Regions from separate parts of the Rhizobium sp. WSM4643 genome, predicted to be linked through region 2. Evidence: predicted binding sites of a transcription regulator. Region 2 holds the regulator's gene; the other holds the start of a gene.
What was found. The regulator HrcA, encoded in region 2, represses chaperone genes, less so after heat shock. The targets are predictions, from matches to a motif close to GTTAGCACTCNCNNNNNGNGAGTGCTAAC.
Positions count from the first base shown of each region.

Region 1: groES (co-chaperone GroES) is a predicted target of HrcA. The motif match lies at 2,060-2,088, and genes of this name have one in related genera.

Region 1 covers NZ_CP104040.1:510,727-528,455, reverse strand. The annotation lists gene N1937_RS02600 (bifunctional riboflavin kinase/FAD synthetase) at 1-872, opposite strand, end outside; gene N1937_RS02595 (TIGR01459 family HAD-type hydrolase) at 904-1,752, opposite strand; gene groES (co-chaperone GroES) at 2,146-2,442, shown strand; gene groL (chaperonin GroEL) at 2,515-4,158, shown strand; gene N1937_RS02580 (hypothetical protein) at 4,881-5,327, shown strand; gene N1937_RS02575 (hypothetical protein) at 5,551-6,282, shown strand; gene N1937_RS02570 (transposase) at 6,353-6,859, shown strand; gene N1937_RS02565 (glutathione binding-like protein) at 7,037-7,747, opposite strand; gene N1937_RS02560 (DoxX family protein) at 8,059-8,475, shown strand; gene hisG (ATP phosphoribosyltransferase) at 8,554-9,249, opposite strand; gene N1937_RS02550 (ATP phosphoribosyltransferase regulatory subunit) at 9,246-10,367, opposite strand; gene hisS (histidine--tRNA ligase) at 10,548-12,119, opposite strand; gene N1937_RS02540 (hypothetical protein) at 12,249-13,010, shown strand; gene N1937_RS02535 (hypothetical protein) at 13,068-13,430, shown strand; gene copM (CopM family metallochaperone) at 13,505-13,864, shown strand; gene N1937_RS02525 (aldo/keto reductase) at 14,118-15,167, opposite strand; gene N1937_RS02520 (hypothetical protein) at 15,288-15,611, opposite strand; gene N1937_RS02515 (HAD family hydrolase) at 15,668-16,372, shown strand; gene N1937_RS02510 (hypothetical protein) at 16,394-16,897, opposite strand; gene N1937_RS02505 (DNA-3-methyladenine glycosylase I) at 16,894-17,523, opposite strand.
Region 2 covers NZ_CP104040.1:1,804-14,838, reverse strand. The annotation lists gene lnt (apolipoprotein N-acyltransferase) at 1-1,477, shown strand, start outside; gene N1937_RS00075 (helix-turn-helix domain-containing protein) at 1,630-2,046, shown strand; gene metK (methionine adenosyltransferase) at 2,225-3,478, shown strand; gene trmB (tRNA (guanine(46)-N(7))-methyltransferase TrmB) at 3,475-4,179, shown strand; gene N1937_RS00060 (DUF2277 domain-containing protein) at 4,411-4,677, shown strand; gene N1937_RS00055 (DUF1150 family protein) at 5,050-5,307, opposite strand; gene N1937_RS00050 (Hsp20 family protein) at 5,355-5,780, opposite strand; gene N1937_RS00045 (nucleoside hydrolase) at 6,058-7,002, shown strand; gene grpE (nucleotide exchange factor GrpE) at 7,044-7,676, opposite strand; gene hrcA (heat-inducible transcriptional repressor HrcA) at 7,787-8,875, opposite strand; gene rph (ribonuclease PH) at 9,004-9,723, shown strand; gene N1937_RS00025 (VOC family protein) at 9,720-10,145, shown strand; gene rdgB (RdgB/HAM1 family non-canonical purine NTP pyrophosphatase) at 10,146-10,790, shown strand; gene hemW (radical SAM family heme chaperone HemW) at 10,800-12,002, shown strand; gene N1937_RS00010 (saccharopine dehydrogenase family protein) at 12,070-13,035, opposite strand, start outside.

The DNA.
Region 1 (17,729 bases), 510 kb from region 2:
TCGAATTTCAGCTCAGGTCTGATATAGCCGAAGAAGGAGACGGAGCAGAGCTGGCCGTAGAGATCGCCGTTGAAATCGAAAAGATAGGTTTCGAGCAGCGGCGCGCCGTTTTCCGTCACCGTCGGACGGCGGCCGTAGCTTGCGACGGCGTCGTGGAGCGTGCCGTCCTGACGGCGAAAGCGGACGGCGTAGATGCCGGCGGCAAGATCGACCTCCGGCGGCAGGCGCATGTTGGCCGTCGGGAAACCGAGTTGGCGGCCGAGCTTTTCGCCGTCGATCACCTCGGCTTCCACCGTATAGCGGTAACCGAGCATGCCGGCGGCTTCGCTGACATTGCCCTCATTGAGGAGCGCGCGGATATGGCTCGAAGAGACGACATCGGCGTTTTCGTCGCGGAAGGCATCGATCAGGGTGACGCCGAAGCCGTAGGTATTGCCGGCATTCATCAGGAAGGCGGGACCGCCCTCGCGGCCGCGGCCAAAATGGAAATCGAAGCCGGTGACGACTTCGGAAGCGCCGAGCCAATCCTTCAGGATCGAATGGATGAAATCATCGGCCGAGCGCTGCGAGAATTCGTAATCGAAGGGATACTCGATGACGGCGCTGAAACCCAGCGTTTCCAGGATGCGGGCCTTCAGGGGCGCCGGCGTCAGCCGAAAGACCGGCGTCTGCGGCCGGAAGACCGTGCGCGGATGCGGCTCGAAGGTCAGCACCAAAGCGGGGATGCCGCGCGCCTTGGAGATTTCGAGCGCTCGGTTCAGCACCGACTGATGGCCGCGGTGCACGCCGTCGAAATTGCCGATGGCAATGACGCCGCCCTTCAGATGGGCGGGTAGGGGTTCGCGGGTTTCATTGCGGTGGAAGACGGTCATCGGCTGGCTTCTCTTCATGCAAGGCGTGTCTTCATGCAAGGCGGGGCATCCACCACTTCGGCGCGGCGTTTTCCCGTTCGAGATAGGCGTTGAGGATCGCCTCGTCGGTTTCGCCGTTGAGGGTGTATTCCTTGGCGTGGATACCGCCGCTGATGTAGAGAAGGTCGAGGCCGTAATTCAAGGCGCCGCGCACATCGGTCGGCATGCCGTCGCCGATCGCCAGCACGCGCTCGACGGGGAAATCGCCGCGAAGCTCGCGGGCCACCGCAAGCGTTGCCTCGTAGATCGGCCGGTGCGGTTTGCCGGCGATGCGGGTACTGCCGCCGAGCTGCTGGTAGTAGGCGGCCATAGCGCCGGCGCAGGGGATGATGCGATGGCCGCGCTCGACAATGAGGTCGGGATTGGCGCAGATCATCGGCACGTCGCGGGCTTTGAAATCAAGAAGAATATCGGTGTAATCTTCCGGCTTCTCCGTCTCGTCGTCGAAAAAGCCGGTGCAGACCAGCGATTGCGCTTCGCCCGCCGGCCGGCGTTCGACGCCAATGCCTTCGAGTAGCGCTTTGTCGCGCTCGGGGCCGAGCAGAAAGACGGTCTTCGGCCCTTCGGCGATCAGCCCGCGCGTGACGTCGCCAGAGGTGACGATCCTGTCATAGGCGCTGTCGGGAACGCCGATATGGCGCAGCTGCTCGACCACCTGCCAGGAAAGGCGCGGCGAATTGGTGATGAGGACGACGGCGACGCCGTTCTCGCGCGCCGCTTCAAGGGCTGCGGCCGCCTTCGGGAACGGATCGACGCCGTTGTGAACGACGCCCCAGACATCGCAGAGCACCACATCATAGTGACCTGATATCTCCGAGAAGTTTTCTATCCGCCTGGCCATTCCGATTTCCCGATTTGCTTCAGTCACCGGTGACATTGCAAAGGCGCAAGGCGATGGCAAGGAAATTTCTTCGCTGCCCGGCTCCTGCGAAGAACTCGGGAAGGCGATCCGAGTGTGCGGATCGGCAAGGGTTTGACGATTATCCCGAAGCGGCAGCTCGCCGACGGCGGACGACTTCGGCAAAGTTCGACCGCGCCGGCGTTTCGGCCGCAATCTCAGACTATTCTCAAGCCTCTTCACAATTCCGGCACAAAAATTCGTGACTGCTCTCATTGACTCCTTTCGGAGCCATCCCTAAATGCTCGTCGCTAGCACTCACCGCAAGGGAGTGCTAACATCTATCCATGTGGGCCACTCCGGTCCGCGAATGTCATTCGATCGAGGGATTAGACAATGGCAAGCACCAACTTCCGCCCCCTTCACGACCGCGTCGTTGTTCGCCGCGTTGAGTCCGAAGCCAAGACCAAGGGCGGCATCATCATTCCCGATACCGCCAAGGAAAAGCCGCAGGAAGGCGAAATCGTCGCCGTCGGCTCCGGCGCACGCGATGAGTCCGGCAAGGTCGTCGCACTCGACGTCAAGGCTGGCGACCGCATCCTGTTCGGCAAGTGGTCCGGCACCGAAGTCAAGATCGACGGCGAAGACCTTCTGATCATGAAGGAAGCCGACATCATGGGCATCATCGGCTGATCGGCCGACCTGCTTTCCCGAAATGGCTGACGGGCGTTTTGCCCGAACAACTCGAATTCAGGAGTTACTAATATGGCATCTAAAGAAATCAAGTTTGGCCGCACCGCGCGCGAAAAAATGCTGCGCGGCGTCGACATTCTCGCCGATGCAGTGAAGGTCACGCTCGGCCCCAAGGGTCGTAACGTCATCATCGACAAGTCCTTCGGCGCGCCGCGCATCACCAAGGACGGCGTTTCCGTCGCCAAGGAAATCGAACTCGAAGACAAGTTCGAAAACATGGGCGCCCAGATGGTCCGCGAAGTTGCTTCGAAGACCAACGACATCGCCGGCGACGGCACCACGACGGCTACCGTTCTTGCCCAGGCGATCGTTCGCGAAGGCAACAAGGCCGTTGCAGCCGGTATGAACCCGATGGATCTGAAGCGCGGCATCGATCTTGCTGTTGCCGACGTCGTGAAGGATCTCCAGGCCAAGGCCAAGAAGATCTCCACCTCGGAAGAAGTTGCACAGGTCGGCACGATTTCGGCAAATGGCGACAAGCAGGTCGGTCTCGACATTGCTGAAGCCATGCAGAAGGTCGGCAACGAAGGTGTCATCACCGTCGAAGAAGCCAAGACCGCCGAAACCGAACTCGAAGTCGTCGAAGGCATGCAGTTCGACCGCGGCTACCTCAGCCCCTACTTCGTCACCAATCCGGAAAAGATGATCGCCGACCTCGAAGACGTCTTCATTCTCCTCCACGAGAAGAAGCTGTCGAACCTGCAGTCGATGCTGCCGGTTCTCGAAGCCGTCGTCCAGACCGGCAAGCCGCTCCTCATCGTCGCTGAAGACGTCGAAGGCGAAGCCCTCGCAACGCTCGTCGTCAACAAGCTGCGCGGCGGCCTCAAGATCGCTGCCGTCAAGGCGCCTGGCTTCGGCGACCGCCGCAAGGCCATGCTCGAAGACATCGCCATCCTGACGGGCGGTACGGTCATTTCCGAAGATCTCGGCATCAAGCTCGAATCCGTCACGCTCGACATGCTCGGCCGTGCCAAGAAGGTTTCGATCTCCAAGGAAAACACCACGATCGTCGACGGTTCGGGCGCCAAGTCCGACATCGAAGGCCGTGTTGCCCAGATCAAGGCGCAGATCGAAGAAACCACCTCCGACTACGATCGCGAGAAGCTGCAGGAACGTCTTGCCAAGCTCGCTGGCGGCGTTGCCGTCATCCGCGTCGGCGGCTCGACCGAAGTCGAAGTGAAGGAGAAGAAGGACCGCATCGACGACGCGCTCAACGCGACCCGCGCTGCTGTTCAGGAAGGTATCGTCCCCGGCGGCGGTATCGCTCTGCTCCGCTCCTCCACGAAGATCACCGTCAAGGGTGTAAACGACGACCAGGAAGCCGGCATCAATATCGTTCGCCGCGCCCTGCAGTCGCTCGTTCGTCAGATCGCTGAAAACGCAGGCGACGAAGCCTCGATCGTTGTCGGCAAGGTCCTCGACAAGAACGAAGACAACTTTGGCTACAACGCCCAGACATCCGAATATGGCGACATGATCGCCATGGGTATCGTCGACCCGCTCAAGGTCGTTCGCACGGCGCTGCAGAACGCTGCTTCTGTTGCATCGCTGCTGATCACCACCGAAGCCATGATCGCCGAACTGCCGAAGAAAGAATCGGCTGGCGGCGGCATGCCGGGCGGCATGGGCGGCATGGGCGGAATGGACATGATGTGATAGGCCAACGGCCTTTCACAGCATCGTTCATGAATCCGCCCATCATTTAAAGATGGTTGAGCGCGTCAAGCGCGCTGAACTGGCGGAATGGACATGATGTGATAGGCGAAAGCCATCACTGACTACCATTCCGGCATCCGGAATAGGAAGGGCGGCTCTCGGGTCGCCCTTTTCTTTTGCCCAAAGCGATTCGACGTGCGGCACACTGACTGGCATGGCCGACGAAACGTTTATCCGGCCCTCTGTTGCAACCCCAGGGGGCGAAACTTGCGCTAGGCTTGCGTTGCCCGCGCCTTTCTCAGTCTAGCGACATGCGAGAGATCACTGCGTTGCGGTACGATTTCCGACCTGACGCAGAGTGAAAACGTTTGCAACACTCTCAAAGATGATCTTCCTGTGCCAATTCTCGCGAAACAGGCCGAAGATGCAGGCATCCTAAGAAATGAGGCGATCCGAAGACCCCTTAAAAAGCCGTTGCCGTTTGTCCAAAAGCCCCTATAAATCCGCGCTGCACTTCAAACGCGCTCGGCGATAGACGAGGCCGGAGCGCGGAAAGCGATACGTTAACGTTCGGCTTCGAGGGCTCCGGTTACGGAGGCCAGATGGCCGTGGCAATAACCGCCGAAGGTAAGCGCGGGCATCATGCCCGCTGCTGCGTGATCCTGCTTCTTTGTGTTTGCCGAGCGTGCGGCCGAGGAGCCGCATCCGAACGGGAGAACGCCTTGTTTAACATCGCCAGAGCCAATGCAGCCGAACCGCTAACGCCCGGCTCGTTTGATGACGCCAATCAAAATCACGAGATGCTGGCACAGTTTTCCGTTTCCGAAGCCTGGACGGGCGATTTTTCGAGCGGCATGCTTCGTCTCGGCGAATGGAGCGCAATGCTGCACGGCCTTGCCGCACAGGAATGCGGACTCCTAAGCCTGATCCGCTGCTACGATGCCAAGGACCGCAGCCACATATTGGAGCTGTTCGAGCAGGCGGCAACCCGCTGCTCCTCCTTCTGTTTTTCGACGACAATCAACATGCCGAACGGCTTTCGCCAGCCGCTCTTCTGCATGGGCGAGTCCCACGGGCTAGAGCAGAAATACAGCGGCAGCATGGTCGGCGTCTTCCTCTTTCCGCGCTTCAAGCTGGCAGGCGCAAAGCAGATCTCAAGCCGGCGATAAGGGTGGAATGGCTGCCCCTCACCCTAACCCTCTCCCCGCTCGCGCTAGGGCATATACATAAGTCGGTGCGACGGATTGACTCGGTTTGCGGGGGTCGGATTCCTTTACTGCGGGCCGTATGATTGTTTTGGCGATGTTTTGATTTGGGAGCGTCGCCGATGGATGTAGGGCATGATTTTTCGTTGGGCCGGTTTGGAGATCGTCGTCTCGATAAAGGGGGGCGGTGCTGCTCCGTCGCATTGTGCTGCGCGAGACGGTTTGCCTTCGCCAGTTGGCCGGGGGCAACCATTCGCAGGAGATCCGGTTCGGGCGTTTTCTCAACAACAGTGCGGTGAGCGTGGAAGAGATCATTGCCGGCTGGAGCCAGGAGACCCGGTCTGCGGTTGAGGGTCGCCACGTGCTGGCGCTGCAGGACACCAGCGAGATCAAGTTTGCGACGACGCCGGACAGCCGGCGGGAATTGGGCAAGATCAAAAAAGGCAATTGCTTTGGCCTTTTGCTGCATCCGATGCTGGCGCTCGATGCCGACACCGGCAGCTGCCTTGGCCTGGTGGGCGGCCGGGTCTGGACGCGGGGTAGCGAAGAGCTTACGCCGCATGCCGAGCGGCCGTTGAACGAAAAGGAATCGCGGCGCTGGGTGGAGACGGCAGAGGCGGCCAAACTGGTGCTTTCGCGTGCGGCCCGGGTCACGGCGATCGCCGACCGGGAGGGTGACTTCTTCATCATGTGGGCGCGCCTGCCCGATCGGCGCTTCGATCTTTTGTCGCGCGTCATGCATGACCATGCGCTCATCGACGGTTCCAAACTGCGCCGCGCGGTCGAAACGGTGGCGTTTTGCGATACTCAGACGATTGATCTGCGCGAGCGCGCCGACCGTCCGGCGCGGCAGGCGACGGTGTGCCTGCGCTTCGGCGAAGCGACGATCCGGCGGCCGCAAAACCTGCGAGAGGCCTAGCCTGCCCGATGGCGTCAGGCTGAGCTGGGTCGAGATCGTTGAACCGGCCGCCCCCGACGGTGTCGAGCCCTTGCACTGGCTGCTCCTGACCACCCATTGGCTCAGCAGCCCGGCCGATGCCTGGCAGATCGTCGCCTGGTACAAGCAGCGCTGGATGATCGAGCAGTTCTTTCGGGTGATGAAGAACCAAGGCTTCAAGATCGAGGACAGCCAGTTGCATCTGGCGGCACGGCTGGAAAAGCTCGTCGCCATCGCCGCCAAGGCCGCAGCAATCGTCCTCCAGCTCGTCCAAGCCCGCAGCGGCGGCGATCACCAGCCGGCAAGCCTGACCTTCACGGCAGCCGAGATCGATACCCTCGCCGCCCTCGAAAGCCGTTTCAAGGGCACAACCAAGCTGCAGTCCAATCCCCACTCTAAGGCCTCGCTGGCTTGGGCCGCCTGGATCATCGCCAAGCTCGGCGGCTGGAACGGCTACGCCTCGGCCAAGCCGCCGGGCCCAATCACCTTCTTCAACGGCCTCAAATACTTTCGAGCCGTCGCCGATGGATGGGCTTTGCGAGATATGTATATGCCCTAGCCCGCTCGCGGGGCGAGGGGACGTGCCCTGCGATAGGTAGACGGGACACGGACAGCTTGCGGCATGGTCCCTTCGCCCCGTTTACCGGGGTCCGAAGGACGGGTCGAGACCCGTGGCTCGACCCCGGTGGCAGCAGCCGGATGAGGGGCCGGGATCGGCGATCTCTTGGGTCGTTCGTTACTCCGGCTTGGCCGGTATATTGAGGCCCCTGGCACTTGCCGGACGAGCGATGCAGCGCTCCAGCCAATCCGAGACGGCGGGGAATTTCGCATATTCGAGCACCTCGCGGCCGCCATAGAAGATGTCGGCGCCACGAACCCAGGTGAAGGTGGTGATGTCGGCGATCGTATAGAGGTCGCCCATGATCCACTGGCGACCTTTCAGGCGGTCTTCGAGCACGCCGAGCAGGCGTTTGGATTCATCGCGATAACGCTCCACCGGGTAGGAATTGTTGGCGACCTTGTCGGCGGCGAATTTATAAAAATGTCCAAACTGGCCGAACATCGGGCCGATGCCCGCCATCTGGAAAAACACCCACTGGATGGTTTCATATCGGCCGACGGCATCGGTAGGGATGAGCTTGCCGGTTTTTTCCGCGAGATAAAGCAGAATGGCGCCGGATTCGAAAAGGCCGATCGGCTTCCCGTCCGGCCCGTTCGGATCGATGATTGCCGGGATGCGACCATTCGGGTTGAGAGATTCGAATTCCGGCGACTTCTGCTCGTTGGCGGCGAAGGAAATATAATGCGGCTCATAGGCTAGCCCGAGCTCTTCCAGGGCGACGGATACCTTCACCCCATTCGGGGTCTGCAGGGAATAGAGCTGGATGATGTCGGGATTTTTCGCCGGCCAGCGCGTCGTGATCGGAAATGCGGACAGATCTGCCATCGGATTCTCCATGTTATCAGTCGACCATAAAAGACCCGGCTCGGCAAAGGCAAGCGGGGGGCAGCCAATGCATGTCGCCAAAAGTGCGCAGCGGTTTTGGGACAACGACTGCATGACAACAAAGATCTAAACGCGTCGCATGAATTCAGTCGAACACGACGCACTTTCGAGATCGTTCCATATTAGTGAACGAACTGTCCCCTTTCGTTTATCTTTCCACAACGCAAGAAAAGAGCGACATAGACGCATCCGAGGTCGAAGCGGTGCCGGGCACCGAGATCTCCAAAGTCCTTCAAACGGAGCCAACGTCCATGTCGAACAACGTCATCATCCTGATTGCCCGTATCCTGCTTTCCTTCATGTTCATCGTTTCCGGCTTCATGAAGCTAACCGATCCTGCCGGTACTGCGGGCATGATCGCCGGTGCCGGCCTGCCGGCAGCATCCCTGCTGGCCTATGTCGCAGGCCTTTTCGAACTGCTGGCCGGCCTTGCGGTTCTCACAGGCTTCCAGGTCCGCATTGCCGGTTGGCTGCTCGCCGCCTTCTGTGTCTTCACGGGCATTGCCTTCCACCTGCCCTACGCAAGCGGCACGGAACTCGTGAACATTCTCAACCAGATCATGGTCATGAAGAATATCACGCTGGCCGGCGCGTACATACTGCTCGCCACCGTCGGTGCCGGCGCCTACTCGCTCGATGCCCGCCGCGGCGCCTACGTGGCCGCCTGATACCAGCAGACATCCTCCCGCAAATACGAAACCCGCCGTCATCCGACGGCGGGTTTTCTTGTGCCTGAATGGCCGGGATCAGAGGGCCGCGCGCACTGCCTCAATGATTGCTTGCACGGCGGGTTCACCGGCGTGGTTTTCCTTGCGGGCACGCACGAGGCAGGCCTGCGAATGCAGGATGACACCGTCCTGGAGCACCTTCAGGTGATTGGCGCGCAGCGTCGAGCCGGTGGAGGTGATATCGACGATGATATCGGCCGAGCCTGCGGCGGGAGCGCCCTCGGTAGCGCCCAGGCTTTCGACGATGCGATAAAGCTGGATGCCGTGCTGGCTCGAAAAGAACTGCTGGGTCAGCCGCCAGTATTTGGTGGCGATGGCTAGGCGTCGGCCGTGGCGGGCGCGGAAATCGGCGGCGACATCGACGAGATCGGCCATGGTGTCGACATCGAACCAGATCTCCGGCACGGCGACGACGACATCGGCATGGCCGAAGCCGAGACGGGCACAGAATTCGACGCGTTTGTCGACCTCGGCAAAACCCTCCCGCATCAGATCCTCGCCGGTGACGCCGAAATCGACGGTGCCATTGCCGATTTCACGGGAGATTTCGGAAGCCGAGAGGAAGGCGATCTCCACATCATCCCAGCCTTCGACGCGGCCGCGATAGGAGCGATCGTTGCCGACCGCAGAAATCGTCATGCCGGCACGTTCGAAGATCGCCGAAGCGTCTTCCTTCATCCGGCCCTTGGAGGGAAGCGCGATGGTGATGGTCATGCGGCTGCCCTTTCGGTTTCGATGCGGTCGAGCCAGAAGGAGAAGCCGACGGCCGGGATGCGGTCCGTCGCACCGAGGAAGGTCAGGAGCCGGTCGAAACGGCCGCCGCCGGCGAGCACCGCGGTCGAGCCTTCCACCGTCACCTCGAAGACGAGGCCGGTGTAATAGTCGAGCGGCCGTCCGAAGGCGGCGCGGTAGTCGAGGCAGGAAAGATCGACGCCGGCGTTGTAAAGTGCTGCAACGCGGCCATTAAAGCGGGAAAGCGCATTGCCGAGTTTCAGGCCGGCAGCATCGGCGAAACCGGAAAGGGCTGCGGAAGCATTGACCAGCGGCACGTCGAGCGACAGAAATTCTTCCAGCACGTGGAAGGCTGCATCGTCGAGGCGCGTTTCGGACAGGATGAGCTTTTCCTTGAGCCGTCGGGCGATCTCCAGAGCCGAGCGGCCGGCATTCGTCGAATAGCCGGTCTTCTGCATCTCCCGCTCGAGATGGGCGACCAGCGCCTGCTCGTCGCCCGATGCGACAAGCCTGGCGATATCGTCGTCCAGCCCGGTGACGAATTGCGGGCTGACGAGGCTGGCAAGCAGTGCTTCCAGTTGCGTCATACTGCCGAAGGCGTGGATCAGGCGCTTCTGCCAGCCGAGCGGCAGGCCGAGCGCCTGGACGACGGCCTCGAAGACTGCCTGGTCGCCCAATGTCACGGCTAAGCGCCGGCCCGGCAGCAAGCGGGCGAGAATGCCGGTGGCATCGCCGATGGCGCGGGCGTCGGCGTTTGACAGGTCGATATCGCCAAGATCCTCGATGCCGGCCTGATAGAATTCATTGGCGCCGTCGCGACGCTGGCGGAAAACCTCGCCGAGATAGGCATAACGCTTCGGCGTGCCGGTCGCCGTCTCGATGTGACGCAGACAGACGGGAATAGTGAATTCGGGACGCAGGCAGAGGCTGGCGCCGGTTTCGCTCTCCGTCATGAAGATGCGGCGACGCAGATCTTCGCCGGCAATATCAAGGAAAGGCTCGGCCGGCTGAATGACAGGCGTATCGATGCGCTCGGCGTTGCGCGCATCGAATTCGGCGATGAGGTCGTTGGCGAATTCGGGGAGATTGATCAGGGGCATTGGCTGAACTTCCCTCTTCTCCCCAGCGGGGAGAAGATGCCCGACAGGGCAGATGAGGGGGATGAGGAGTGTAAACGACGAATGTCCTGAGCGGCAAGCGAAGGACAGCTTCTGCCGCGGTGCCCCCTCATCCGACCCTTCGGGCCACCTTCTCCCCGAGGGGAGAAGGGGAGATTTCTCTCAAACATCGTCATCTGTGTCACCGGCTTGAGCGGGATCATATGGAGTTTCGAAGCCGGAGCCCGCCCTCTTCCGATCCTCGGCCTGCGCAGCAAGGATCTCCCTGACCTTGGCGACGAGGTCGGCTTCCGGCGCCGTCTCCTGTGCCACCCGCGCTTCGCGCCAGCTGGCATTGTCCTCGATCTCGCCGGAGAGCCGCTTGCCTTCGATCAGATCCTTGATCTGCACGACGCCTGTCTCGCGCTCGTCGCCGCCCTGGATGATGGCGACGGGGCAGCCGCGGCGATCGGCATATTTCAGCTGGTTGCCGAACTTCTTCCAGTTGCCCTGGAACATCTCGGCGCGAATGCCGGCGGCGCGCAGTTCCTGCGTCATCTTCTGGTAGCGGCCCATCGCCTCGACATCGCCGTCCATGACGGTCACCAGCACCGGCTCGATGACCTCGCTGGCGCCGAGCTTGCCGAGGTTCTTCAGCGCCGTCATCAGCCTGGAGACGCCGATCGAAAAGCCCGTCGCCGGAACCGGCTGGCCCATGAAGCGGGAGACGAGGCCGTCATAACGACCGCCGCCGCCGACCGAACCGAAGACGACTTTCTCGCCCTTTTCATTGGTGACGTCGAAGGTCAGTTCGGCCTCATAGACCGGGCCGGTATAATATTCGAGGCCGCGCACGACGGAGGGGTCGATCTTGATGCGGTCAGGGCCATAGCCGGCGCTGGTCACCAGCGCACCGATGAAATTCAGCTCCTCGACGCCTTCGCCACCCCTGGCGGTTCCGGCAACCAGTTCGGTGAGACGGAGAGCGCTTTCGGCATAGTCCGTGATGCCGACAAAGAACAGTACCTTGTCGATCTGCTCCTTATCGAGACCAGCGCCCTTGGTGAAGTCGCCGGATTCATCTTTGCGGCCGGGACCAAGCAGCAATGCCACGCCTTCCGGGCCGAACTTGTCGAGCTTGTCGATAGCCCGCAGCACGTTCAGCCGCTGGCCGGCCTTGTCGTCGCCGCCGAGACCGATCGCCTCGAGCACACCATCCAGAACCTTGCGGTTATTGACGCGGATGACATAATCGCCGCGCTTGATGCCGAGGGCTTCCAGCGTATCGGCCATCATCATGCACATTTCGGCATCGGCCTGAACACCAGGCGCGCCGACGGTATCGGCATCGAACTGCATGAACTGGCGGAAACGGCCCGGGCCCGGCTTCTCGTTGCGGAAGACGTAGCCGGCGCGATAAGTGCGATAGGGCAGCTGGATCTCGTTGAAATTCTCGGCGACATGACGGGCGAGCGGCGCCGTCAGGTCGTAACGCAGCGACATCCATTGCTCGTCATCGTCCTGCAGCGAGAACACGCCCTCGTTCGGCCGGTCGCTGTCGGGCAGGAACTTGCCGAGCGCATCGGTATATTCGAATAGCGGCGTTTCGAGCGGATCGAAACCATAATGCTCATAGACTTCCCGGATCTTTGCCGTCATCTCGTTGACGGCGCGGATATCGCCGGCCGTCCGGTCGACGAAGCCGCGCGGCAGGCGGGCCTTGAGCTTTTGCGGTTTCTTCTGCTTGTCGTTCATTTCCGGGGATTCCACTGACTGTGACAGTGGCGGTTTCCTAGCGGATTGGGCGGGGAGCGGCAAGGGCGAAGGGTCTTGATGTGGCTGCGAGAATCGATTGAACGAAGGAGTTCCCTCAGAAATGCGGATATGCTCATGATCACCGAGGCGCTTCTCTATGCCGCGACCTTGCCGCTGACCGGCAAGCCGCATCGAAAGTTCATCCGCCATTCGGTCAATCTCTGGTCGCGGGCCGGGCGCTGCACGGCGGATTGGGCCGAACATGAGGAGATGAGCCGGAAGGCGATCCTTGCGGCAACGTCCAACCTCAGGCGGAAGCGGACCGCCGTCGTCCTCGGCTCCGGCTTGTTGCGCGACGTGCCGATCGAAGCGTTGGCGCGAGATTTCGACACCGTCGTCCTGGTCGACCTCGTTCATCTCGCCTCGGTGCGCCTGTGGCTGTCGGCCAAATTCTATCGCAATGTCCGGCTGATCGAGCGCGATCTCTCCGGATATGATGAGCTTGTTGCCGGCTGCGAACCCGAACCGCTCGGCTTCCTGCGCCGCGTGCCCTATCTCGATTTTGTGGTTTCCGCCAACCTCTTGTCACAGATCGGTCGCGGCGTGAAACGACGCCATGAGGCCGAGGCCGGGCGAATGCCTGAAGACACGGTGGAAAGGCTGATCGCGGCACATCTGACCGGGCTTGCGGGACTTCCCTGCCGCAGCTGCCTGGTGACCGACATCGCCTATGCCGTCATCGACCGCAACGGCAAGACGCATGAAGAGGCCGACCTGCTGCATGGCGTCTTGCCGCCGCCGGCAAAAGCCGCATGGACATGGCCGGTCGCGCCACTGGGTGAAGAGAGCAAGGATTATAGGATCGAGCACAAGGTCATGGCCGCTTGGTGACCGGGATGTGACCGCCGGTCGCCTTGGCTTGTATCAGGCATTCGCCTATAAAACGGCATGCGCATGCTTGCCCTCATCACGATGTTTCTTAGCTGGCTGATCTTTAGCGCCATGTCCGCATGGGCGGGCTGTCCAACCTGTGCGTCGATGAATGCAGCCGCCATCGAAACCGGCATGCATCATGAGATGGCAGGCATGGAAAGGCCTTGGATGGCTGATAAGGCCGATCCCTTGAAGGACCCCTGCGCCAGCGGCAATTCCGCGCATATGCCGCTTTGCGCCGCCTGCCTGTTGCTGCCAGCGGCGGTGACGGTCATGGATGGCGGAAAGCCCATTTTCGGCTACCCCGCCCCGGCGCCTGCCCGCGCCCTGGACGACGACAAGCCGGTGCCGCAGCCGCCCCCTCCCCGACTGTCCTGAGACAACGCTTTCCATGCAGAATGGGCGGCCCGGCCGCCTGGAAGACCTATTGTCAGACAGAGGAAGGAACTCTCATGTCTTTGAAAATCATCGCCCTCACCGCAATGCTCACCATCGTCGCCGCTCCCGTCCTTGCCGAAGACAAGCCGATGGACATGAGCAAGCCGATGGGCAACCACGATGCGGCAAGCCACGCCTTCAGCGAGGCGAATGCCAAGATGCACAAGGATATGATGATCGAGTATAGCGGCGATGCCGATGCGGATTTCGTCCGCGGCATGATCCCGCACCATCAGGGCGCGATCGATATGGCCAAGATCGAGCTGCAATACGGAAAAGATCCCGATATCCGCAAGCTCGCCGAAGCCGTCGTCAAGGCGCAGGAAGCCGAGATCGCCGAGATGAATGCCTGGCTCAAGGCCCAGGGCAAGTAGTCGATCGTTGACGGAAAAGGGGAACGCCGGAAATGTCAGGCGTTCCCAGACTCTTTCGTCATGCTCGACCAGCCCCTTCCGCCTGCCGGCACCTTCTCCCTGCACGCGGCGCGAAGGGGATATGCCGCGACCTCTCCGTCCCCCGCCACCTCTCGCAGGGCACGTCCCCTCGCCCCGTTTTTACGGGGAGGGGGTTAGAGTGAGGGGCAGCCATTCGCGCAAACCGGACAGCAGGGGCACAACGCCGGTAACGTCAGTCCTTCGGCTCGAAATCGGCCGGGCGACGGCCGGCACCCTGTCGCGCCAGCATCCAGCCCGGATATTCCGGAGCAAGCGCGCTCACCTCGTCGAGCCTCTTCATATCGTCTTCATCGAGCTTCAGCTTGACGGCGGCAAGGTTCTGGTCGAGCTGATCGACCCGCTTGGCGCCGATGATGACTGTGGTGACGAAGGGCTTGGCGAGGATATAGGCGAGCGCCACGGTGGCGACGCTGACGCCGTGTTTTTCGGCGACTTCGCGCATGACGGCGACACAGGCCCAGGCCTTGTCCTTGTCGACGGGCGGGAAATCGAAACTGGCGCGGCGGCCTTCACCATTGCCGGGCGCGCCGGGACCATACTTGCCGGAGAGCAGACCGCCGGCGAGCGGCGACCAGACCATCAGGCCGAGCTTTTCCTCCTGCATCATCGGCACGATGTCGCGCTCGAGATCGCGGCCGGCGATGGAGTAATAGGCCTGTACTGTCTCGAAGCGGGCAAAGCCGCGGCGTTCCGACAGGCCGAGCGCCTTGGAAATGCGCCAGGCCTGCCAGTTGGAGACGCCGATATAACGCACGAGACCACGGGAAACGAGGTCGTCCAGAGCGCGCAGCGTCTCCTCGATCGGCGTCACTGTATCAGTGGCGTGGATCTGATAGAGGTCGATATGATCGGTCTGCAGCCGCTTGAGGCTCGCCTCGACCGAATCCATGATGTGGCCACGCGAGGCGCCGCGGTCGTTCGGCTTGTCACCCATGACGCCGTAGACCTTGGTAGCGATGACGACGTCCTTGCGCGGCACATCGAGGTTCTTCAGCGCCTGGCCGAGCAGCCTTTCGGACTCGCCGGATGAATAGACGTCGGCCGTGTCGATGAAATTGACGCCTGATGCAAGCGAGCGCCCGACGATCCGGTCGGCGGCGTTCTGGTCGACGTCGGCGATGGCGCCCCAGGTGCTGCCCTGTTTGGCTTCGCCGAAGGTCATCGTGCCCAGGCAGATTTCCGAGACGAAAAGTCCCGTATTTCCGAGTTGATTGTAACGCATCGTGGAAAATTCCTTTGTGTCTGCCGCAAGAGGGGCTTGCGAACTCAAGAACTTCATTTTTTGATTATTGGCCTGCATATGACAGGCACAGCCGTGGCTGGCTGCAAGGTGAGGCGATTTTCATGTAGTGCGGCGGCGGCGCTTTTCAACGCCGCGCATGTCGCAATTCAAAGTGTTACAGCGTCCTTTGCGCGTCTGAAAAGACGCGCGGCGCTGTAACGGCGAACGTCCTTGTCTCGACCAGGCGGCCGATAGATTGCCGGCGATATTTCCAGAACAGGATGATTTAGGTCGGGTCGGCCTAAAATCTGAATCCTGTTCTAAGTTAAAAAGTGAGAGCATGATGTCGCCCGAAAACCGCTCACACTTTTCGGCATCGTGCCCTAAAGCGCGGCGCGGTCTTTCAGATTCGCTCTCGCGCTTTAGGTCCTTGTTTTTACGCATGTCGTTATCGCAAAACCGCGGCACAGTTTTGCGCGATATGCTCTAGAGGTACGCATATGACGACGCGACCACTGACCACGATTGGTTTCGATGCCGACGATACACTCTGGCAGAACGAACAATATTACCGGCTGACGGAAGCGCATTTCACCAGGCTTCTTGCCGATTTCGCCGAAGGACCGAAGATTTCCGAACGGCTGCTAGAGGCCGAGAAACGCAACCTTCGCCACTACGGCTTCGGCATCAAGGGCTTCACGCTGTCGATGATCGAGACCGCGATCGAAATCACCGAGGGCAAGGTCCCGGCGAGCGTGATCGCCAAGATCCTCGATACCGGCCGGGATCTTCTTAACCATCCGGTCGAGACCCTGCCGCATGTGCGCGATACGCTGGAGGCGCTTGCCGGCAAGTACCTGCTTGTCATGATCACCAAGGGCGATCTCTTCGATCAGGAGCGCAAGCTCGCTCAATCCGGGCTCGGCGACTTCTTCGATGCCGTTGAGATCGTCTCCGACAAGACGGCCGTCACCTATCGTCGCATCTTCGCCAAGGTCGGCGACGGGCCGGAACGGGCGATGATGGTCGGCAATTCGCTGAAATCCGACATCGTGCCGGCACTTGCCGCCGGCAGCTACGGCGTCTTCGTGCCACACGAACTGACCTGGGTGCTGGAACATGTCGACGAGCCGACGGAAGCGCCACGTTTCCGCAAGATCGGCCATCTCGGCGAATTGCGCGACCTGATCGACCGCCTTTCATAAGCTGCGCTTGCAGCTCTTATCTCATTGCTTGGCGGGCGCCTTTGGAAATAGCGACGGGCGCTCCGGCTCGGCCGGCGGTTTCGGCTGCTGCGAGGCAGCCGCCAGCGGCTCGATCAGGATGCTGAAGGGAGCGCCGAGGCCGCGTCGAGGCGAGACCTTGGAATAATAGGGACGCAGCAGCCAGGTGGCGTTTTCCTTGACTGTCGTCTCGAAGCTCATGCCGTCCTCGTCGGTGCCGAAGAAGGCCTCGTCATCCGGTTTCGACAGGTCGAAGATCGCCAGGAAGGCAAATTTGCTCTTGCTGGAAAAACTGATCTTCATGTGCTGGCCGGCGCGCACCGGCAGCGTATAGACATGGCCATTGCCGAACTTCGTCCAGCCCTTCAACTGCATGGTGACGGCCGGAAACTGCAGCTTCTCCAGCTTCTCTCCGGGATCGAGCTGCGGCGTCTGCGCCATGGCGGAGACCGTCAGGAGGAAAAGGGCGGCGGCGGCGATCAATGTTCTCACGGAGTAATCTTTCATGGGCGAACCAGGGCGGTGCGCATCGCCTCGACCTCGGGCCGGCAGAAGCAGCCTTCCAGATGATCGTTGACGAGACCCATCGCCTGCATGAAAGCATAAACTGTGGTCGGGCCGACAAAGGTCCAGCCGCGTTTCTTCAGATCCTTAGAAATGACCACGGATGTCGGCGTCGTCGGATTGGCGACGATGTGATCACGATCGACGACTGCCGGCCGCTCGTTATGGTCGGGTTCGTAGCGCCAGAAATAATGGGCGAGCGAGCCGAATTCGTCCCTGAGTTCTATTGCACGCTTGGCATTGTTGATGGTCGAGACGATCTTGCCGCGATGACGGATGATGCCGGCATCGGCAAGGCAGCGCGCGACATCGCCTTCGCCGAAGAGGGCGACCTTCTCGAAATCGAAACCTGAAAAGGCGGCGCGGAAATTCTCGCGCTTGCGCAGGATGGTCAGCCAGGAAAGGCCGGACTGGAAACCTTCGAGGCAGATCTTCTCGAAGAGGCGGACGTCGTCGGTGACGGGGCGGCCCCATTCCTCGTCATGATACCTGAGATAGTCGGGCAGATTGGCGTGCCAGTGGCAGCGGCTCCTGCCGTCCTCGCCGATGATGATGCCTGTCGCGCTCATGATCCTTCATTCTGCGGGGGTCCGCTTCGTTCTCCGGTCTTGATTCCGGCCTTACCATTTGCAAACCGTCTTTCCAAACCGAACGGTAACCCTGACGAAAAGTTTATCCGATCGGTCGGCTTTTCATGAATCGATCTTTACCATTCGCTGGCGGATTGGATGGCAGCGTCTTTCCCGGGCGGAACATCTCCGCCCGGGCGGACATG
Region 2 (13,035 bases):
CTTCACGCTGCTTGTCTGGCTGATCGACGGGGCGGCGGCTTCGCCTGAGAGCGGCCTGATCGGCAGGCTGTGGCCGGCGTTCACCACCGGCTGGCTGTTCGGCTTCGGCTATTTCGTCGCCGGCCTCTGGTGGCTCGGCCATGCGCTGCTGGTCGATCAGGAAGAATTCGCGTGGGCGCTGCCGCTGGCAATCCTCGGCCTGCCGGCCTGTCTTGCGATCTTCTACGGGCTGGCGGCCGCCCTTGCCCGCATCGTCTGGTCTGATGGCATGGGGCGGATCGCCGCGCTTGCGGCAGGCTTCGGGCTGATGGAGTGGCTTCGAAGCGTGATCCTCACCGGCTTTCCCTGGAACGCCATCGGCTACGGCATGATGCCGGTTCCGCTGATGATGCAGTCGGCGCATGTGATCGGGGCGACGGGGGTGACGGCCCTCGCCGTCTTCGTCTTTTCTGCGCCTGCCCTTGCCGGGACGCGGCAAGGCGCGCGGCCGGGAATCGCGCTCGCCGTCCTGCTCTTTGCCGCCCATCTCGGTTATGGCGCTTATGCTCTCTATCTCGCGCCCCGGCCGGACACATTGCCGGAGGACAAGCGGCCGGTGGTGCGGTTGGTGCAGCCGGCGATCGACCAGGCGGCGAAGATGGACAACGACGCCGACCGCGCCGCGATCTTCGAGACGCATCTGAAGCTTTCGGCTGAAGCACCGAAAAATGGCGGACGCAAACCCGATATCATCGTCTGGCCGGAAACCTCGATCCCCTTCATCCTGACCGACAACCAGGATGCGCTGACGCGGATCGCCGATACGCTCGATGACAACCAGGTGCTGATCGCCGGCGCCGTCCGCGCCGAGGAGATGGGACCGGGCATTCCGACGCGCTATTATAATTCCATCTACGTGATCGACGGCCGCGGCCAGATCATCGGCGCCTCCGACAAGATGCATCTGGTGCCTTTCGGCGAATACCTGCCCTTCGAGGACGTGCTCACCGAATTCGGCATCCAGAACGTCGTCGAAATACCGGGAGGATTTTCGGCCGCGGCAAGCCGGCACCTGCTGACGCTGCCCGGCGGCCTCAATCTCTATCCGCTGATCTGCTACGAGATCATTTTCCCCGACGAAATGACCGGCGACATCAAAGACGCCAACGCGATCCTCAATATCACCAATGACGCCTGGTTCGGCGCGACGCCCGGCCCCTACCAGCATTTCCAGCAGGCGCGAGTACGGGCTGTTGAAACCGGCATGCCGCTGATTCGTGATGCCAATAGCGGCATTTCAGCGCTGGTGAACGCCCATGGGGAAATTATTGCGGGCCTCGATCTTGGGGAAACCGGCTTCATCGATGCAACGCTCGATAGCATCGGCGCGGGACTCGGAACGACATACCCCCAGCAAACATACTTCTGGTTGACCGAGGCGTTGCTGATTCTGATTGCGCTAATTTCTCGCAGGGGTTTTATTTCCGGGTTGAATTGACCAAAAACCCCTAAAATTGCATAGTGATGACAATCGGCGTTCTTAACGTATGTTCGAAGGTGGGTTCCTCACCTCTTGCAACGTGGCGTTTTGGGATGGATCTGGGGCATGCCGGTTAGAAACAGGTTGAAATTCTTAGCTAGGGCACGACCATGATTGAAAACAAAAAGAAGCCGAATCCGATCGACATCCATGTTGGCAGCCGTATTCGCCTCCGTCGTACGATGCTGGGCATGAGCCAGGAAAAGCTTGGCGAAAGCCTTGGCATCACCTTCCAGCAGATCCAGAAATACGAAAAGGGCACCAACCGCGTCGGCGCAAGCCGTCTGCAGAACATCTCGAACATCCTCAATGTTCCGGTGTCGTTTTTCTTCGAGGACGCGCCCGGCGAACATTCTGCCGGCGGCGGCGGCATGGAAGCCTCCAGCTCGAATTACGTCGTCGATTTCCTGTCTTCCTCGGAAGGACTGCAGCTCAACCGCGCCTTCGTCAAGATTTCCGATCCCAAGGTTCGCCGCAAGGTCGTGGAGCTGGTGAAAGCCTTGGCGGCTGAAGCCGACGCCGACTGAACCAAGACCGGTGCAGAATTCGAAAGGCGGTCGAAAGGCCGCCTTTTTTGCGTTTTTGGGGCAAAATTTGTCACTTTGCCACAGATATAAAGATATATTTATGTCCTTCTGCGCTTGTCATCGGCCCTCGAACTGAGTACCTACTAGCTGGCTTTTATTCTTTGAGGGGAATCCCGAAATGCGCGCGAATTATCTCTTTACCAGCGAATCTGTTGCCGAAGGTCATCCGGACAAAGTCTGTGACCGCATCTCCGACGAGATCGTCGATCTGGTCTACCGCGAAGCGGCCAAGACCGGCGTCAATCCGTGGGGCGTGCGCATTGCCTGCGAGACGCTGGCGACGACCAACCGCGTCGTCATCGCCGGCGAAGTTCGCCTGCCGCCGAGCCTGATGAAGAAGGACAAGGACGGCAAGGACGTCATCAACCCGTCGAAGTTCAAGGCCGCCGCCCGCCGCGCCATCAAGGATATCGGCTACGAGCAGGACGGCTTCCACTGGAAGAAGGCAAAGATCGACGTGCTCTTGCACTCGCAGTCGGCCGATATCGCGCAGGGCGTCGACAGCGCCGCCGACCAGCAGGGCGACGAGGGTGCCGGCGACCAGGGCATCATGTTCGGTTATGCCTGCCGCGAAACGCCGGACCTGATGCCGGCGCCGATCTATTATTCCCACAAGATCCTGCAGCTGCTCGCAGTTGCCCGCAAGAAGGGCGACGGAGAAGTTGCCAAGCTCGGCCCCGACGCCAAGAGCCAGGTGACCGTGCGTTACGTCGACGGCAAGCCGTCGGAAGCAACCTCGATCGTGCTTTCGACCCAGCATCTCGACGAGAGCTGGGATTCGAACAAGGTCCGCGCCGTCGTTGAGCCCTATATCCGCGAAGCGCTCGGCGAGCTGAAGATCGCCGACGATTGCAACTGGTACATCAACCCGACCGGCAAGTTCGTCATCGGCGGACCGGACGGCGATGCGGGCCTCACCGGCCGCAAGATCATCGTCGACACCTACGGCGGCGCCGCTCCGCATGGCGGCGGTGCATTCTCCGGCAAGGACACGACGAAGGTCGACCGTTCGGCGGCCTATGCTGCCCGCTATCTTGCCAAGAACGTCGTTGCCGCCGGCCTTGCCGACCGCTGCACGATCCAACTCTCCTACGCCATCGGTGTTGCTCAGCCGCTGTCGATCTATGTCGACCTGCACGGTACCGGCAATGGCATCAGCGAGGATCAGGTCGAAGCCGCAATCCGCCAGAACATGGACCTGTCGCCGTCGGGCATCCGCCGCCATCTCGACCTCAACAAGCCGATCTATGCCAAGACCTCGGCTTATGGCCATTTCGGCCGCAAGGCCGGACGCGACGGCTCGTTCTCCTGGGAGCGCACGGACCTCGTGAAGGCGCTCAAGGAAGCCGTCAAGACCAAGGCTGCTGCATGACGGATATGGAGCGCCGGGGCCGGGCGACCGAAGCTTTCTTCGGTCGCCGTAAGGGAAAGGCCCTGCGTGAACAGCAAGCGGAGACGCTGAACAGTCTGCTTCCGGCGTTCCTTATCGATCTGACGGCGGCTCCCCCGGAGCCGCTGACATCATCCCTCTTCCCGATCCCGGTCGAGAGATTGCGGCTGGAAATCGGTTTCGGCGGCGGCGAGCACCTGATCCACCGCGCGCTGGAGATGCCTTCGACCGGCTTCATCGGCGTCGAACCCTTCGTCAATTCCATGCAGAAGCTGTTGTCGCGGATCGGCGAGACCAGCGCCTCCAATATCCGCGTCTATAATGACGACGCGACGCAACTGCTCGACTGGCTGCCGGACGGTTCACTCGATCAAATCGATCTGCTCTATCCCGACCCCTGGCCGAAGCGGAAGCACTGGAAACGGCGCTTCGTCTCGAAGACCAATCTCGGCCGCTTTCATCGCGTGTTGAAGCCCGGCGGCCTGTTCTGCTTCGCCTCCGACATCGACACCTATGTGAACTGGACACTGATCAAATGCCGCGACCATGGCGGTTTCGAATGGATGGCCGACAATGCAGCCGATTGGCTGACCCCCTATGAGGGCTGGCCGAGCACACGCTACGAGGCCAAGGCGCGGCGCGAGGGCCGGTCTTCGGCCTATCTGACATTCAGGAAGATCTGAGGCTGCCCGCAAGTCGGCGAACGCGCCGTGATGTTCTTCGCGTGAGCAATCGCCTGGGACGCCGGTCTGATGCCGACAGCGACAAAAAAACCGAACTGGAGGAGCTGCGCCGTGCCTTGCGACGCGGAGAGACCCGCCGTTGGACCGGTTGCCATTAGCGCTCGCGCGACTATTTTCTGTGCTGGTCACCCTCCTCTCAAATAGAAGAGAGACAATGACCGGGAGCAAGTCATGTGCCGAAATATAAAACCCCTGTTCAATTTCGATCCGCCGGCGACTGACGAGGAGATCCACGATGCGGCGCTCCAGTTTGTACGGAAGGTGAGCGGAACGACCAAACCGTCGAAGCGCAATGAGGTCGCATTCGAGCGCGCGGTCAGTTCGATCGCGGCATGCGCCCGCGAGCTGCTCGATTCGATGGAAACGTCCCAACCTCCTCGTGATCGCGAGGAGGTAGCGGCAAAGGCGCGCGCGAGAACGGCGGTGCGGTTCGGGTGAGAGAGCCTGGCACGGATAGGAGATCTCAATCACGCCTCAACTGGTCTACTGACGGGTCTCGGCCCGGAGCGGACAACCCTTGGGCTTGTCAGGATTCAAATCAGGAAAATCTGCTCAGCGGCACAAGAATGCCAAGCGTAGCTTGCCCATAATTTCTTGGCCAGAGTGCTTAGTTCCCGATGAGAGGTCGGCATCTTCAATGAGTTCGATTCATTCAGTTGCTACCGGATCCTGGAATTTTCAACGTCATCGCAGGTACGGCGCCGGAAGACGGCTACGCGCATATGTCGCGACATCCGTCCCGATCGCAGCGAAATCGAATAGAGCGACCGTGCACCGCAAGCAGTGAAACGGAGCAGACGGTCTTGACGGTCAGTGCAGGCTGACCGTCTTCAATTCGTCCTCGGCAGCCTTGAAGAAGGTGCTGGAGCGATTATCCGTCAGCAGGATGGGCGTGCCGTCGGCGCCGAAGAGCGCCCAGAGATCGACGGTCGGATCGATATCCGGCGCCTCGGGAAAGCACTTGGCGACCTCATCGGTCCGCATTTTTCTGATATAGGCGACCTCGCCGTTGCCGATGTGGGCAAGCTCGGATTTGGTCAAGTGAGACGTGGCTTCTTTCATCAACATTCCTGTTCCTCCGGGAGAAGGGACCAACGGTTCGACAAACCGTTGTGCTACTGTGAGACCGAAATGTTAATTTTCTTGACCATGCGCGCAGGTTCCGGGCGAATTAGATCGACGGAGAGCAGCCCGTTCTTCAGGGCCGCACCCAGCACCTGCATGCCGTCGGCAAGAACGAAGGTACGCTGGAACTGGCGGGCGGCGATACCGCGATAGAGATAGTCCCGCTCGCCCTGTTCGACCTGGCGGCCGCGGATCAGAAGCTGGTTCTCCTCAATGGAGACATCAAGTTCCTCCTCGCTGAAGCCAGCCACGGCAAGGGTGATGCGCAGACGCTCCGGCGCGCCGCTGTCGGCGCCGATGCGTTCGATATTATAAGGCGGATATCCGTCGCTCGTCTTGGAAATGCGCTCCAGCGTCTTTTCCATGGCATCGAAGCCCAGAAGCAGCGGGCTGGCGAAAGGGGTAATGCGGCTCATCTCTTTTCAAGTCCTTGGCGCAAGCGACCATCCCGGACCTTCAGTGCAGCATCCGGATGCCGCTAATATGGGGACAAGAGCCCGGCGCTGCAAGGCATGGGGTGCTGCGTGTCGGCGCCACCTTCTCAATTTTAAGCTGACGTCAGGCTCTTTCCTTGACAAACCGGCTGCTGCCTCGCATCAAAACATGCCCGCGCGGATTGTGCTGATTTGTGACGGGACGTGAAGAAATCGGTGCATGCCCGGTAACACGCAGTGCGAGGATGGAACCATCGGAATGGCAAGCGCAAGAAAGATCATCATCGACACGGATCCTGGCCAGGACGACGCGGCCGCCATCATGCTGGCCTTCGGCAGTCCCGATGAGTTGGAGGTGCTGGGGATCACGACGGTCGCCGGCAACGTGCCGCTTCCGCTCACCAGCCGCAATGCGCGCATCGTCTGCGAACTCTGCGGCCGGACGGAGACCAAGGTTTTCGTCGGCGCCGACGCACCGATCGCCCGCAAGCTGGTGACGGCCGAACATGTGCACGGCAAGACCGGCCTCGACGGTCCGGAACTCAGCGAGCCGACGATGGCGCTGCAGCCTGGCCACGCCGTCGACTTCATCATCGAGACGTTCCGCCGCGAGCCGGAAGGCATGGTGACGCTGTGCACGCTCGGGCCGCTCACCAATATCGGCATGGCCTTTCAGAAGGCGCCCGACATCGTCCCCCGCATCCGCGAACTGGTGATGATGGGCGGGGGCTTCTTCGAGGGCGGCAACATCACGCCGGCGGCCGAATTCAACATCTATGTCGATCCGGAGGCGGCCGACATCGTCTTCCGCTCAGGCGTTCCGATCGTGATGATGCCGCTTGATGTGACGCATCAATTGCTGACCCGCAAGGACCGGGTGAAACGCATGGCCGAGATCGGCACGGCGCCGGCAAAGGCCATGGTCGAGATGCTGGAATTCTTCGAACGCTTCGACATCGAGAAATACGGTTCCGACGGCGGGCCGCTGCACGACCCGACCGTTGTCGCCTATCTGCTGAAGCCGGAACTTTTCCAGGGCCGCGACTGCAATGTCGAGATCGAGGTCCAGTCCGAACTCACCGTCGGCATGACGGTCGTCGACTGGTGGCATGTGACCGAGCGCAAGCGCAACGCCAAGGTCATGCGCCATGTCGATGCGGATGGCTTTTTCGATCTGCTGATCGAACGCTTCGCCCGCATCTAACGCTTCGGCTTTCCCTTCTGCACGAGCAGAAGGAAGGGATATCAGGCGTCTTTCTCGTCGAAGACGGAGTTGGTTTCGGCTTCGGTCGGCTTCGGGCCGCCCTTGGCGACGCCGACCATGGCCGGGCGCAGCACGCGCTCGCCGATGGAGAAGCCCGCCTGCACGACCTGCACGACCGTATTGTTCGGCACGTCGGGGTTCGGCACCTCGAACATTGCCTGATGGAAATTCGGATCGAACTTCTGGCCAACCGGCTCAAGCTTGCGAACGCCGTGGCGCTCGAGAGCCGACAGCATGGCGCGCTCGGTCATCTCGACACCCTCGATCAGCGTGCTCAGGCCGGCATCGGCGGCAGCCTTGGTCTCCGGAGGGATGGCATCGAGCGCGCGGCGCAGATTGTCCGAGACGGCGAGCATGTCACGAGCAAAGCCGGCGACGGAATAGGACTTGGCATCCTTTACCTCGCGCTCGGTGCGCCGGCGCAGATTGTCCATCTCGGCAGCAAGGCGCAAATAGCGGTCGCGCAGTTCGCCGTTTTCGGCTTTCAGAAGCTCGATCGGGTCCGGCTGGGCGGGCTCTTGCTGCGCAGTTTCGTTCTCGACGTAGGCGGCAGCGTCGGCTGCGGCATCGGCCGCAGTTGCGTCAGGTCCGTTTTTCGTCGTGTCATCGGTCATGACGGTCTCCGGTTGGTGTCTTCAGATGCGCCCGATATCGAGGTTTGACCGAAAAAAATCAAGTCTGCGTGACAAAGAAGCGAAAATTCCGCGTGACTGATTGCCGCGCATCAAAGCTGATTGCGCGAAAGGCGGGAGACGAGCTGGGCTGTATAGTCCACCATCGGCACGATGCGGGAATAATTGAGCCGCGTCGGGCCGATGACCCCGACGGCACCGACGATGCGATCGTCGTCGTCACGATAGGGTGCGACGATGAGCGATGAGCCGGACAGCGAGAAGAGCTTGTTTTCCGAACCGATGAAGATGCGCACACCCGGACCGCTTTCGGCGAGATTGAGGATCTCGATCAGGCTGTCCTTCTTCTCGAGATCATCAAACAGCAGCCGCAGCCGGTCGAGATCGTCGGCGCCGGCGAGGCCTTCGAGCAGGTTGGCGCGGCCGCGGATGATCAGCTGCGTCGGCTTCCCCTCATCCGGGCTCCCAGCCCAGACAGCAATGCCGCGCTCGACCAGATCGCGCGACAGGGCATCGAGCTCGTGACGGACGTCGTCCTTCAGGCGGCTCAATTGTTTGCGGAGCTCCGGCAGGGTCTGGCCGGACATATGGGCATTGAGAAAATTCGCCGCCTCCGTCAGCTGCGAGGACGTGACGCCCGCCGGCAGCTCGATAATGCGGTTTTCCACCTGATCATGATCGCCGACGAGCACGGCCAGCGCCTTTGTCGGTTCGAGCCGGATGAACTCGACATGTTTCAGCACCGGATCGCTTTTCGAGGTGATGACGAGGCCCGCGCCGCGCGAAATGCCCGATAACATGCGGCTTGCCTCGTTCATCATCGATTCAACGGGATTGCCGCCGCTTTCGGCCCGCAGCTGACGGTCGATGTTGGCGCGCTCCTCGGCGGAGAGGTCGCCGACCTGCATGAAGGCATCGACGAAGAAGCGCAGGCCGATCTGGGTCGGCAGCCGGCCGGCGCTGACATGCGGCGAATAGATCAGGCCGAGCTCTTCGAGATCGCTCATGACGTTGCGCACCGAGGCCGGCGACAGCGACATCGGCAGGATACGGGACAGGTTGCGCGAACCGAGCGGCTCGCCGCTTTCCAGGTAACCTTCGACGATGCGACGAAAAATTTCCCTGGAGCGCTCGTCCAGCGCAGCTACGGCATCCGAAACCGACGTCGACCTGATGCCCATGAAGCTTTCAAACCCATGCTGATGATACTTCCCGAAAAGTAAGTCAAACTCACACCCGTGGCAAAAGGGAATTTGCAAATGAGCGCCGCCAATCGTAGAAGCGGTCAAATAAACCCCAGGAGATAAGAATGCGGCCTTCAGGCAGAAAAATCGACCAGATGCGCAAGGTCTCGTTCGAGCGCAATTTTTCCAAGCATGCGGAAGGCTCCTGCCTGGTGAAATTCGGCGATACGCATGTACTCTGCACGGCGAGCCTCGAAGAAAAGACGCCGCCATGGCTGCGCAATTCCGGCAAGGGCTGGGTCACGGCCGAATACGGCATGCTGCCGCGGGCGACCGGCGAACGCATGAAGCGCGAAGCCGCCGCCGGCAAGCAGGGCGGCCGCACCCAGGAAATCCAGCGGCTGATCGGCCGGTCGCTGCGCGCCGTCGTCGACCTGCAGGCGCTCGGCGAACGGCAGATCACGCTCGATTGCGACGTCATCCAGGCCGATGGCGGCACGCGGACCGCCTCGATCACCGGCGGCTGGATCGCGCTTTACGACTGCCTGAAATGGATGGAAAGCCGCAACATGATCAAGGTCGACCGGGTCCTGAAGGATCATGTCGCCGCCATTTCCTGCGGTATCTTTGCCAGCCAGCCGGTGATCGATCTCGATTACCTCGAGGATTCCTCGGCCGAGACCGATGCGAACTTCGTCATGACGGGCACCGGTGGGATCGTCGAGATCCAGGGCACCGCCGAAGGCACGCCGTTCAGTGAGGGCGAATTCACCTCGCTGATGCAGCTGGCCAGAAACGGCATCGGCGAACTCGTGGCGCTGCAGAAGCAAGCCGTCGAAGGATGAACCCCATGCTGGAAGGCATGTTGGAAACGGCGCTCTATGCGCGGGATCTCGATAAGGCCGAGACGTTTTACGAAGACGTTCTCGGGCTTGAAAAGATCGCGCGGGCCGCCAACCGGCATGTCTTCTTCCGCTGTGGGCCCGGCGTTCTGTTGATCTTCAATCCCGAGGAAACGGTGAAGCCGCCGGCACCCGAAGCACTGCAGGTGCCGCCGCACGGCACGAACGGCCAAGGCCACGCCTGTTTCCGGGTGTCCGGCCGCAATATCGATGCCATGGCCGAACGGCTGTCGGCGGCGGGCGTTGCGATCGAATCCGAGGTGCGCTGGCCGAACGGCGGCCGCTCGATCTATTTCCGCGATCCGGCCGGCAACAGCCTGGAATGCGCGGAGGCTAAAATCTGGGGCATCGAACAGGATATCTGAATGCGCAAGCTTGAAACGAAGACCATCGTCGTCGCCAGCCACAATGCCGGCAAGATCCGCGAGATCCAGGAATTGATCGGGCCGCTCGGCTTCACCGCCAGATCCGCAGCCGAGCTGAACTTCGTCGAACCGGATGAGACGGGCACGAGCTTCGAAGAGAATGCGACGATCAAGGCGGTCGCCTCGGCCAATGCATCAGGCATGCCGGCGCTTTCGGACGATTCCGGGCTGGTGGTGGACGCGCTTGGCGGCGATCCTGGTGTCTACACCGCCAATTGGGCGGAGACATCTCACGGCACGCGCGATTTCGACATGGCGATGGCGAAGGTGGAAAAGGCGCTGCAGGATGCGGGCGCGACAAAGCCGGAACAGCGCAGGGCGCGTTTCATCAGCGTGCTCTGCCTTGCCTGGCCGGATGGGCATACGGAGCTGTTCCGCGGTGAGGTGGAAGGCAGCGTCGTCTGGCCGCCGCGCGGCACGCAGGGTTTCGGCTACGATCCGGTCTTCCAGCCTGCGGGCTACGACATCACCTTCGGGGAAATGAGCGGCGAGGAAAAACACGGCTGGAACGTCGGCAAGCCGCAAGCGCTGTCGCACCGGGCCCGTGCCTTCAAACTCTTTGTCGAAACCTGCCTGGAGGCATAGAGTCGGTCTGTGGGCAATTTCGATACGCCAAGCACCTCGCGCGATGCGGCCCTGCTGCCTGATACCGGCGAGCCGGGCTTCGGCGTCTATGTGCATTGGCCCTTCTGCGCGGCGAAGTGCCCCTATTGCGACTTCAACAGCCATGTGCGCCACCAGCCGGTGGACCAGGAGCGTTTTACATCTGCCTTCCTGAAGGAGATGGCGGCGGTCCGGTCGCTCAGTGGGCCGAAGACGGTGACAAGCATCTTCCTGGGGGGCGGCACGCCGTCGCTGATGAAGCCGGAAACGGTTTCCGCCATTCTCGATGGCATTGCGCGGCACTGGCATGTGCCAGATGGCATCGAGGTCACCATGGAGGCCAACCCTTCAAGCGTCGAGGCCGAACGTTTCCGCGGCTACCGAGCAGCCGGCGTCAACCGCGTCTCGCTTGGGGTGCAGGCGCTGAACGACCGGGATCTGAAATTCCTCGGCCGGCTGCATGATGTCGCCGACGCGCTGAAGGCGATAAGGCTGGCGCGCGACATCTTTCCGCGCATGTCCTTCGACCTGATCTATGCCCGGCCCGACCAGACAGTCGAGGACTGGGAAAAGGAACTGAAGGAGGCGATCTCCTACGCGGTCGACCATCTTTCGCTCTATCAGCTGACCATCGAGGAAGGCACGCCCTTCTACGGCCTGCACAAGGCCGGCAAGCTGGTCGTGCCGGACGGCGAGCAATCGGCATTGCTCTACGAGGCGACGCAGGAGATCACGGCGCGCGAGGGCATGCCGGCCTATGAGGTCTCCAATCATGCCCGGCCGGGTGCTGAAAGCCGGCATAACCTGACCTACTGGCGCTACGGCGATTATGCCGGTATCGGCCCAGGCGCCCACGGCCGGCTGACGCGTGGCCCCGAGAAGCTCGCGACCGCGACCGAGCGCAAGCCGGAAGCCTGGCTCGACATGGTCGAGCGTGATGGGCACGGCATTCTCGACGAGGAGCGGCTCGGCTTCGAGGAACAGTCCGACGAGCTGCTGCTGATGGGGTTGAGGCTCAGGGAAGGCGTCGATCTCGCCCGCTGGCAGCAGCTTTCCGGCCGCGACCTCGATCCGAAGCGCGAGGAATTCCTGCTCGAACACAAGTTCATCGAGCGGATCGGCAATTCACGCCTGCGCTGCACGCCATCCGGCATGCTGATCCTCGATTCGGTCGTCGCCGATCTCGCCTGCTGACACCGATACGACGGATTGGTTTTCGGTGCGGCGGCATTGATATTGCCGCCGCACCGGAGACTATTTCTTAGCCGTGGCTGGTCGCACCCGCCTTGAAGAGGCTGCCGGTCGGCGTCTTCAGGAACATCTCCAACGGAATATGCTCCTGGTGCAGGAAGCCGGTCGTCGGCAGCAGGCCGTCGCGGACCATCTCGATGACGGCGACGACGGAGGCTGACGTGGTCCAGGCGATCGCCGTGCGGCGCGCGCCGGCAATCTCGATCGGGTAATAGGCGCGCACGAACTCCTTGCGGCGCAGGCTGCCATTCTCGGTGCCTTCAGCGGCGACATGGACATAGACGACGTCGTCTTCGACCGGCGGCTTGGCATTGGTCAGGATCTCGCCGGCGAGCTTGCGCTTGTCGCGCATCAACAGCTCGTGGAAGAAGAAATTCATCAGCTCCATATGGCCGGGATAACGCATGGTCTTGTAATCGAGATTGTCGATCTTGCCGAGCATGGTGTCGCACATAGTGCCAAGGCCGCCGGACGTCGTGAAGGCTTCGAGCTTGACGCCGCCGACATAGACGGTCTCGTGCCATTCCATCGGCGAGACAAGCTTGCGCACGCCGCCCTCGATGACCTCGCAGTCGTTCAGATATTCATTGACGACGCCTTCGGGCGACCAATTGAAGGCGTAACCGAGCAGTCCAGTCGGATGCTGCGGCAGGGCGCCGACGCGCATGCGGATCGACCGGCAGCGATCGAAGCCGTCGGCCAGGCTTGCGCCGACGATGCCGACAAAACCCGGCGCCAGGCCGCATTGCGGCGCCATCAGGCCGCGTGATGTCTTCGACAGCTCGATGATGAAATTGGTTGTGGGAACGTCTTCGGTCAGATCGAAATAATGGATGCCGGCAAGATGGGCGGCGCGCGCCAGCTCGATGTTCAGATGGTAGGGCAGGCAGGAGAGCACAGCCTCGACATTCGAGAGCAGTTCGCCGATCACCTGGAGATCGGAGATATCGCCGGTGCGGCACTTGAAAGGGACGTC